3 regions of the Massilia sp. S19_KUP03_FR1 genome follow, and region 1 is predicted to be linked to each of the others. Evidence: predicted binding sites of a transcription regulator. Region 1 holds the regulator's gene; each other region holds the start of a gene.
What was found. The regulator sigma-54, encoded in region 1, starts transcription at its own class of promoters, with help from an activator protein. The targets are predictions, from matches to a motif close to TGGCANGNAANCTGCTTT.
Positions count from the first base shown of each region.

Region 2: V6M87_RS23070 (PEP-CTERM sorting domain-containing protein) is a predicted target of sigma-54. The motif match lies at 1,628-1,645, and genes of this name have one in related genera.
Region 3: V6M87_RS00495 (PEP-CTERM sorting domain-containing protein) is a predicted target of sigma-54. The motif match lies at 1,465-1,482, and genes of this name have one in related genera.

Region 1 is NZ_JAQQPS010000014.1:165,168-168,441, forward strand. Features, by position in the region: gene lptA (lipopolysaccharide transport periplasmic protein LptA) at 1-248, shown strand, start outside; gene lptB (LPS export ABC transporter ATP-binding protein) at 248-1,003, shown strand; gene V6M87_RS17025 (RNA polymerase factor sigma-54) at 1,007-2,497, shown strand; gene hpf (ribosome hibernation-promoting factor, HPF/YfiA family) at 2,562-2,915, shown strand; gene V6M87_RS17035 (hypothetical protein) at 2,997-3,274, shown strand, end outside.
Region 2 is NZ_JAQQPS010000025.1:53,318-56,591, forward strand. Features, by position in the region: gene V6M87_RS23065 (ATP-binding domain-containing protein) at 1-861, shown strand, start outside; gene V6M87_RS23070 (PEP-CTERM sorting domain-containing protein) at 922-1,590, opposite strand; gene V6M87_RS23075 (extracellular catalytic domain type 2 short-chain-length polyhydroxyalkanoate depolymerase) at 2,139-3,274, shown strand, end outside.
Region 3 is NZ_JAQQPS010000001.1:110,559-113,832, reverse strand. Features, by position in the region: gene V6M87_RS00505 (LysR family transcriptional regulator) at 1-161, opposite strand, end outside; gene V6M87_RS00500 (RidA family protein) at 279-680, shown strand; gene V6M87_RS00495 (PEP-CTERM sorting domain-containing protein) at 759-1,388, opposite strand; gene V6M87_RS00490 (epoxide hydrolase family protein) at 1,736-2,839, opposite strand; gene V6M87_RS00485 (DUF2939 domain-containing protein) at 2,974-3,274, opposite strand, start outside.

The DNA.
Region 1 (3,274 bases):
TGGCCAAGCTGTTTAACAACGCGACCGTGAAAAACCTGGAAGGCACGCGCCTGTCGAACCAGGTCGATGGCGAATTCATTTCCTACGACAGCCGCAAGGAAGTCGCGCTGGTGCGCAATGACGTCAGTGGCGAGAGCCGTGTCGGCAAAGGCCGCGGCACGCTGATCCTGGCACCCCGTAAAACGGCGGCCGCCGCAGCTGCGGCCCCAGCCCCAGCCCCAGCCCCAGCCCCAGCGGGTAAGAAATAATGGCGGAAATTGACAGCGGCAGCACCCTGATCGTGCGGGGGCTGCAGAAGAGTTATGGCAAACGTTTGGTGGTACGCGACGTGTCGCTGCAGGTCAAATGCGGCGAAGTGGTTGGTTTGCTGGGCCCGAACGGCGCCGGCAAAACCACGTCGTTCTACATGATCGTCGGCCTGGTGCCGTCGGACGCCGGCGCCATCGAAATCAACGGCGTCGACATCTCCAGCCTGCCGATTCACCGGCGCGCCGTCATGGGCTTGTCCTATCTGCCGCAGGAAGCGTCGGTGTTTCGCAAGCTGACCGTCGAAGACAATATCCGCGCCGTGCTCGAACTGCAGACCGTGGACGGCAAGGCGCTGTCGAAGGCCCAGATCAACGATCGCCTCGACACCTTGCTGGCCGACCTGCAGATCGAAAAACTGCGCGAGAACCAGGCCATGTCGCTGTCCGGCGGTGAACGGCGGCGCGTTGAAATTGCGCGCGCGCTGGCCACCAATCCGCGCTTCGTGCTGCTCGACGAACCGTTCGCCGGGGTCGACCCGATTGCCGTGATCGAGATCCAGCGCATTGTGCGCTTCCTGAAAGAGCGTGGCATCGGCGTCTTGATCACCGACCACAACGTGCGCGAAACGCTCGGCATCTGCGACCGCGCCTACATCATCAACCAGGGTGCGGTGCTGGCCTCCGGCCGTCCCGACGATATTATCGCGGACGAGTCGGTGCGGCGCGTGTACCTCGGCGAACACTTCCGGATGTAAGGGATGAAACAATCACTCCAGCTTCGGACCTCGCAGCACCTGGCGCTCACGCCGCAGTTGCAGCAGTCGATCCGGCTGTTGCAGCTTTCGACGCTCGAGCTGCACCAGGAGCTGGAGCAGGCCCTGTCCGACAACCCGCTGTTGGAGCGCCTCGACGACCCGCTCGACCGCTCCGTGCGGCTGCTGGGCGACGGCGCCATCAACGCACCAGGCGCGCAGAGCGAAGCCCCTCCCGCGCCAGGCAGCCAGGATGCGCCGGCGCCTGCTGAAGGCGCGGCCGAAGGTGGCGGAGAAGAGGGCGGCGGCAGCGGCGAAGAAGCGCAGGTCAGCCACGACGGCGACACTGACTGGAGCGACAGCAGCCGCGCCAAGGGCAGCGACGACGAAGAATCGCGCCCCCAGATCGAAGCGTCCGGCACCACGCTGCGCGAGCACCTGATGGAGCAGGCGCGCCTGGCGGTGCTGTCGCAGCGCGACCGCGCGCTGGTCGAAATCCTGGTCGATGGACTGGACGACAATGGCTACCTGGAGGAGTCGCTGGACGACATCCACGCGCGCCTGCCGGAAGAACTTGAGATCGATCTCGATGAACTGAAAACGGCGCTGTCGCTGGTGCAGAGTTTCGATCCCGTCGGCGTGGGTGCACGCGATGCGTCCGAATGCCTGGCGCTGCAGATCCGGCGCATGGCGGGCATCCCGATGGTTACGCGGCGCATGGCGCTGGCCATCGTCGAAAATCACCTGACCTGGTTCGCCCAGCGCGAAACCACCAAGCTGAAAAAAGCACTCGATTGCGACGATGAAGATTTGCGCGAGGCCCAAGTGGTCATCCGCGCCTGCAATCCGCACCCCGGCAACGTGTTTGCGTCGAACGTGTCGGACTTCGTCGTGCCCGACGTGGTGGTCAAGCGGGTCAAGGGCGCGTGGGTGTGCATGCTCAACCAGGACGTGATGCCGCGCCTGCGCGTGAACAGCGCCTATGCCGCCTTGCTCAAGCAGGGCAAGAGCGAAGCCCAGATGGGCGCGCAACTGCAGGAAGCGAAGTGGCTGATCAAGAACATGCGCCAGCGTTTCGACACGATCCTGCGCGTTTCCGAGGCCATCGTGGAGCGCCAAAAGAATTTCTTTTCGCACGGTGCTGTTGCCATGCGGCCACTTGTTCTTCGGGAGATTGCTGATACACTAGGTCTGCACGAGAGCACGATCTCACGTGTCACCACCCAGAAATTCATGCTGACCCCACACGGCATGTTTGAGCTGAAGTACTTTTTTGGCAGCCACGTCGCCACCGATGCGGGAGGAGAAGCATCCTCGACGGCGATCCGGGCATTGATTGTGCAACTCACAGGAGCAGAAGACCCTAAAAATCCACTTTCTGATAGCAAGATCGCGGACATGCTGGGGGAACAGGGGATGGTCATCGCGCGCCGCACGGTCGCGAAATACCGTGAAGCATTAAAGATCCCTCCTGTTACCTTGCGCAAGTCCATGTAAGGCGTTCGACCGGCGCGCATCGCGTACGGCACCGAGCGTGGCATTTCTTCAAAGGAGTTTATGTATGAATCTCACCATCAGTGGACATCATCTTGAAGTAACCCCCGCCATTCGCGAATATGTCCAGGCCAAACTGGAACGCATTCGCCGCCACTTCGATCAAGTGATCGACATCGCCGTGATCCTCACCGTCGACAATCTGACGGAAAAAGACAAACGACAAAAAGCAGAAATCAATCTTCGAATGTCCGGCAAATTGCTGCACGTCGAAAGCCTTTCGCACGACCTGTACGCCGCCGTCGATGCGCTCATCGACCGGCTCGACCGCCAGGTCATGAAATACAAGGAAAAAGTACACGAGCATGACCATCAGGCCATCAAACACCTGACTGAAGGGGGCGTTGCCGTCCCGGTGTAATGCATACCAACTGAACAGGGAAGGCGCCTCATGGGCGCCTTTTTTGCTTTCTGGTAACTTATAAATTATCATCGAAAGAACATGCTCAACAAGAAGGTTGATTCGATGATGATGTGCTTGCTTCGATGCTGCGTGCCGATACTGGCACTCACGTGGCTCACTGCTGCCGCGGCGGCGAGCGATTGGTATCCTTTCAATTGGGCGATCAAGGCGCAGCCGGGTTTCGTGACAGACAGAGTCGCCATCGTCCTGCCGGTCACACTCGACGGTAACGCGTGCAGCATGCAGCTCGACACAGCGGTAGGCACCAGCCGGTTGTATCGCTCGGGCTTGCCAGTGCGTTACGCCGCGAACGCCGG
Region 2 (3,274 bases), on a different contig from region 1:
CACATCGCCACACTGGTGCCGCCCGGCGGCCTGGTGTCCAACTTCCACATGCTGGGCGACGCCTTCGAGCGCGCGCGCGGCATCGTTCCCGATTACAAAAAGCCGGGCATCTGGGAAGAAATCGAACACGTGCTGGGCAGCGCCGACATCCCGGCGCACTGGCAATACGACGTGCTGATCGTCGACGAAGGCCAGGATTTTTCCAGCGCCTGGCGCGACGTCGTGCTGCGCATGTTAAAACCCGGCGGGCGCGCCATCTGGCTGGAAGACCCGACCCAAAACCTGTACGGCCGCGAGAGCGTCGCGCTGCCGGGCTGGGTGACGCTGCATTCGCACACCAACTACCGCAGCCCGCGCCAGATCGTCGAACTGCTGGCGGCGATCGGCGAAGCACGCCAGCCGGTGGAAGCGGCCAGCCCGTTCGCCGGTGCCGACATCGATTACCTGGTTTATCCGCAAGGCGACGTCGACGCCATCCTGGCGCAAACCAAGCACGCAATTACCTTGTGCCTTGCGGACGGCTACAAGCGCCAGGACGTCGCCATCGCCTCGTTTCGCGGACGCGAAAAATCCGTGATCCTCAAGCTCGACACGCTGGGCGATGCGCACACATTAAAATCGTTCACGGGCGAATACGATCTGTTTGGCGACCAGGTGTTCCGCGACGGCGGCTTGCTCGCCGAATCGGTCTATCGCTTCAAGGGACAATCTGCGCCGGCGGTGATTTTTACCGAGATCGATTTCGAGGAGATCGACGAGCTGGTGTTCCGCAAGCTGTTCGTCGGGATGACGCGGGCGCGTTTGAAACTGGTGCTGGTGATGAGTGACCGGGCGGCGGAGAAATTGCTGGACCGGATTTGATCCGGTCGTGGGAACCATCTGTACGCCGCACCGATGCACGGTGCGGCGTGGTGTGGCTGGTCAGGTGTTGCGGCGACGACGCGCCAGCAGGCCAGCCAGGCCCAGGCCGAACAGGGCGATGCTGGCAGGCTCAGGGACATCGCTCACTTGCAGGTCGAGCGACACCGGGCTGCCGCCGCTGAAGCCGAACAAATACTGTCCCGTTGCGCCGTTCACCGAGCCGCCGATGGTGAAATAGCCCTTGTGAAGCATGTCCTGCAGCGCTGCAGCATTGAGTTTGAAGTTCAGTACATCGGTGCTGCCTCCGGTGGCAACGGCGTAGCTACCATACTTGGTGCCTGTGCCCAGGTCAGCGAAAATTGCGGAACTGTATCCGACGTTGTTGTTGACGACGCTGGCGGCGGTCGTTACATCCCACAGATTCAGGCTGACGGCGGCATTTTGGGTGCCGCGGGCGATGCGCATGGTTGCGCTGGTAATCGTGCCGGCGATCTGGCTCAAATCGAAGGTGAAAAAGCTGCGCACCTCATTGGCACCATTATTTCCAGTGAAATAATTGTCGTTACTGTCAGTGCTCGGGTTGGATGCGACAGCACTCCACCAGCCTTGATTGTTGACGCCCCTGTCGAACGTTGACTGGGCTGTTGTGACCGTGATGGCCGTGGCGCTGGCGGTGGAGGCGACTGCAGTGAACGTGGTCAGGATCAGGGCAGCAAGAATTTTTTTCATGATGTACCAGGAATTGAGGTGGAGTAGAAATTTCCTATATGCATTATTCGTGCCACATGGAAAATGTCGTTGAAATACAGCAACTTATGCAGAGGGCATACTTCGCTGCGCTGGTGTGTGTAAGATTTTTCGACAGTTTGCCTGACCGTATACCAGCGCTGATCTTGCTGAAGCTGTCGCTGAATAAGCGTGGGAGGGCGGCGCGGAAGGTGCTGGGTCGGATTTGAAGTGGTGGTCGCGGCTGCGCTCCGACAAATATCAAAGGTCGGCGACCGCCGAAGTTTTTAGTGACGCGTCGTACCTACGAGGCCCGCGCCGCGCATTTCGCCGCGTTCGATCACGCCATTACGCAGCGTCGTCGCTGTCACACCACACGCGTTTGACATTCCCCGGGCCTGATCTAAGCTAAACCTCACCGACGCAAGGCCGACCCGTAAGTCCGTATTGCGTCATCGTAGCCCCGCTAAAAATCGACGCCACCGGAGACCGAAATGTCTACGCAACCAACACTGCGGGGTGCTTGCGCGTCCCGCTTCATGAGGATGGCCATGAGCCTGCTCACCACCATCCTCCTGTGCGCCAGCGCCGCCGCAGCGGTCTTGCCCCTGCCAAAGTACAACGTCAGCGTCAATGACGTGTCGGTTTCCGGCTTCTCGTCCGGCGCCGACATGGCCGTGCAAATGCACTTCGCCTATTCGAAGACGATCAAAAAAGGGGCGGGCGTAATCGCCGGCGCACCGTACTACTGCTCGCAAGGCAACGTGACGATTTCGGTAACCGCCTGCATGCTCAACACCGCTCCGCGCAACCTGTCTTACCTGTATTCCATCATCAACACCTGGTCCAGCAACGGCTACATCGATCCGACCAGCAATATGGCCGCATCGAAGGTCTACCTGCTGTCCGGCACCCTCGACTCCACGGTCCGGCAACCGGTGATGAACGACTTGCACACCATGTACGCCAACTACCTGCCGGCCGCCAATATCGTCTACAAGAACGACCTGGCCGTCGAGCACTCGATCCCCACCGATTACTTTGGCGGCGCGTGCACTTTCAACGGCATCCCCTTCGTCGACAACTGCAATTTCGACACTGCGGGCGCCATCCTCAGCTGGCTGTACGGCCCGCTGAACGCGAAAAACGTCAGCACCTTGAGCGGCGTCTTTATCAACTTCGACCAGGCGCCGTTCTGGGGCAACTTCAATCCGCTGATGCACGGCATGTCGACCAGCGGCTACGCTTACGTGCCGGCCAGTTGCGCGGCCCAGCAAGCCTGCAAACTGCACATCGCCTTCCACGGCTGCCTGCAAAACGCCGGCACTATTGGCACCGCGTTTTACCAGAACGCAGGCTACAACCGCTGGGCGGATACCAACCAGATGATCGTGCTGTATCCGCAGACGGTGGCGACGGCCGCAAACCCGGGCGGCTGCTGGGATTGGTGGGGCAGCGACGACCTGAATTTTCCGGGAAAGAGTGGTGGGCAAATGGTGGCGATCAAGACAATGATCGATCGCATCGTCAGCGGGAACACTGCCACGCCATACACGTGCGCTAACTGGTACGACAGCAATTACATGCACGTGTATTACGGGCGTGCGTACGTAGGAAGTGACGGGCAGACGTATGCGATCAATTCGAATCAGTACCTTGGGTTTTACTCGCTGGGGGCGTACACGGA
Region 3 (3,274 bases), on a different contig from region 1:
CGCGTGGTGCGGTTGAGCAGCCGCACGCGCAGGCGAGCTTCCAACTGATGCACCAGCTGGGTCACCGTGGTTTTACTCATGTGCAGGGTTTGCGCCGCCCTGGTAAAACTGCCGGCCTCCACCACGCGCGCGAACGCCTGCATTGCGTCGAAACGATCCATCCTGCCTCCCCAGTCAATTGTTTGCATTGTACAAACAATGATGGACAAGCCAGCCTGTTTATCTACGAATGGCACGCCAGTACAGTGGCTGCATCGTTCACACCACAGGAGCTCACCATGTCAAACCGTCAAGTCGTCTTCCCCGCCGGCCGCCAGGCGCTGTATGAAAAGAACCGCTATTCGCCCGCCATCGTCTCGAACGGATTTTTGTTTGTCTCCGGCCAGGTCGGCAGCCGCGCTGACGGCTCGCCCGAGCCGGAGCTGGCGGCCCAGGTCCGCCTCGCCTTCGCCAACCTGAACGCCATCCTGCTGGCCGCCGGCGCCTCGTTCTCCGACGTCGTCGATGTGACCGTCTTCATGATCGACCCGGCGCGCCAGTTTGAACAAATCTGGGGCGTCGCGCAGGAATACTGGGGCGGCGCGCCCTACCCCACGTTGACCGGGATCGGCGTGACGTGGCTGTATGGCTTCCAGTTCGAAATCAAGGTCATCGCGCGAATGCCGGACGCTGCAGGCTAAGTTCGTGCGCCCCAATCCGGGCCTGCATGGTGGATCGACGTCAGGATGGATTGGTGCAGATAGCGCGATAAACGCTGCTTACTTTTGCTTGCGGCGATACAACAATGCAGCGCCAGCCAGGCCAAACAGGGCCAGTGTGCCCGGTTCAGGAACATGGGTGGTCGGTACGACGGCATCGATGGACAGTGCAGCAGCTTGCGGATCGCCGTCTACGCCATACAGCGCACCGACAGCGGTCAGGCCGTTGGAGAAATAGGCCATCACCGTCGCGCCGATCAGGTCGTTGCCATAAATCGACGACTGGACTAGCGAGTCGACATCGATCTTCCACTGGAAGGATTCACCGACATTGAAATCGCTGAAATGAAGGTCGAGCACGGAGGCGCCGTCTGCCACCACGGCCGGGCCTGTAAAACCGGTCGTCAAATTCGTCCCATTTGCAGCAGAAAACGGGGTAGCCGACTGTGGATCGGGATTGCACGGTCCGCCATCGACTGTATCGAAACAATAAGGTCCGCCAGCCGTGATGGTCGACAAATCCAGCACAAAACGTTCGATCTTCGCGCCGTCAGTCGAGGTATTCGTGAACGAGAATGTCGTATTGAAGGTGTCGCCGCTGACCAGGAACGACAAGGAAGGCGTTGCCTGCGCCAGATTGGCGGCTGCGACAGTGGCTGAGAACAGGATGAAATACAGTATTTTTTTCATTTGGTACTTTCGTCATGAGCGAGCGCTACTTTGGGTGGACAGACAGGAATTGGATGTTCAAATCCGGTTGAATGCCGGAGCAATTTTGATGCCAGAAAATAAACATCGTTCGATAACAAAGAGTTACCATCCGCCGTCCTGCGTCGATGCAGCTTTTTTCACGCGCAGTGTAAGATTTGCCGACAGCATGTGGCCGGCATGAATCTGCGGACCGCAAAAAAGTGCCGGATGGGATAGATGTGCCGCACGACGAAAACAGCCAGTGCGGCTCGATTGACGGAAATCCCTGATTCCACGATAAAAAACATCACGCTTCACTAAGCGAAAGCTTCAAGCCCGGCAGGCTTTCAGGACAGCATCGCCGCAAACGCGCGCAGGTCGGCCGCATACAACGCCGGCTGCTCCCAGGCGGGGAAATGCCCGCCACGCGGCTGCACGGTGTAACGTTGCAGATTGTAAAACCGCCGGGCCCAGGATGCGGGTGCGGTGACCAGGTCTCGGGGCCACATGCACACCGCAGTGGGCACCACGACGCGGTCGCCTGCCACCAGCGGCGCGCGCAAGTGGCGCGACTCATGGTACAGGCGCATCGACGAGCCGATGGTTTGCGTCGACCAGTAGATATTGATGTTATCTAACAGCATATCGAGCGGAAACACGTCCCAGAGGTCAGGGCCGGCATCGCTCCAGTAGCGGAATTTCTCGAGGATCCAGCTGGCCAGACCTACCGGTGAATCATTGAGCGCATACGCCACCGTCTGCGGCCGGGTCGCCTGCAGGTGCAGGTAGGCGCCCTCGTCGGCGCTCCACGTCTGCACCTGCTTCTGGTAGGCGCGCTCTTGGTCCGTCAGCGGCGGCGCGCTATCGTCCAGCGGCGGATCGACCACCGCGGCAATGTGCAGGCCGCGTACCGCGTCCGGATACGCCAGCGCCATGCGCGTGGCGACACCGGCGCCGATGTCCGTGCCGGAAACGATATAGTTCGTATAGTTCAATCCCTCGGTCATCAGGCGATGGAACAGCGCCACGCTGCCAGCCTGGCCCGGTGCCGTGGGGCGGCTGGAGTAACCATAGCCGGGATGGGACGGCATGACCACGTCGAAGTCCGCCAGCAGCGGGGCCAGCCTGGTGTATTCGACAAAACTGGACGGCCAGCCATTCGTCAGCAGCAAGGCTGGCCGCGCCGCGCCGGCGCCTTTGAAATGCAGGAAATGCAGGTCAACGCCATCAACCGAGGCGCGATAGTGCGGCAACGCGTTGATGCGCGTGGCGGCGCGCGACCAGTCGTACTGCTCCAGCCAGTAATCGACCAGCGCGCGCAACGGTTGCGGCGCCGTGCCCTGTTGCCAGTCATCGGTAATCGCGTCGCTCCAGCGCACCTGGCGCAGGCGCAGCAAGAGGTCGGCTGCGAAGCCTTGGTTGAATGGTGCGTCCCATGTCGTGATGTTCACTTGCGTCCCTTATCGTGCCGCCGCCCACAAAAAATGCACCGCCTGGCATGCGCATCATGCCATCAAGTGGCCACCCGAGGCGCAGGTCCGGTTTCCGTGCGCATGCGCGGATGACGTGGTCCGACGCGACGGCGTCAGCGCTGTAACGACGGCAGCCGCAAGGCGGTGAGCTTCCAGTTGGCAAAGCCGCTGCGCTCAAACACGACCTCCACTTTTTTACCGCCGCCTTCCGCGCTGCCATCCTGCCGATAAGCGACCAGCTTGTCGCTTCCCACGCGCACCCAATCCCACTTCGGCTGCGGGTCCTGGACGTTCTGTGCACGGGATGCATCGGGCGCGCCATCCTGATGTCCGAACCGGCCACTCTGCATGGCGCGCATGACGGTTTCAGGCCGCACCATCGCATCGACCAGCTGGTCGGCCAATGCCGCGCCC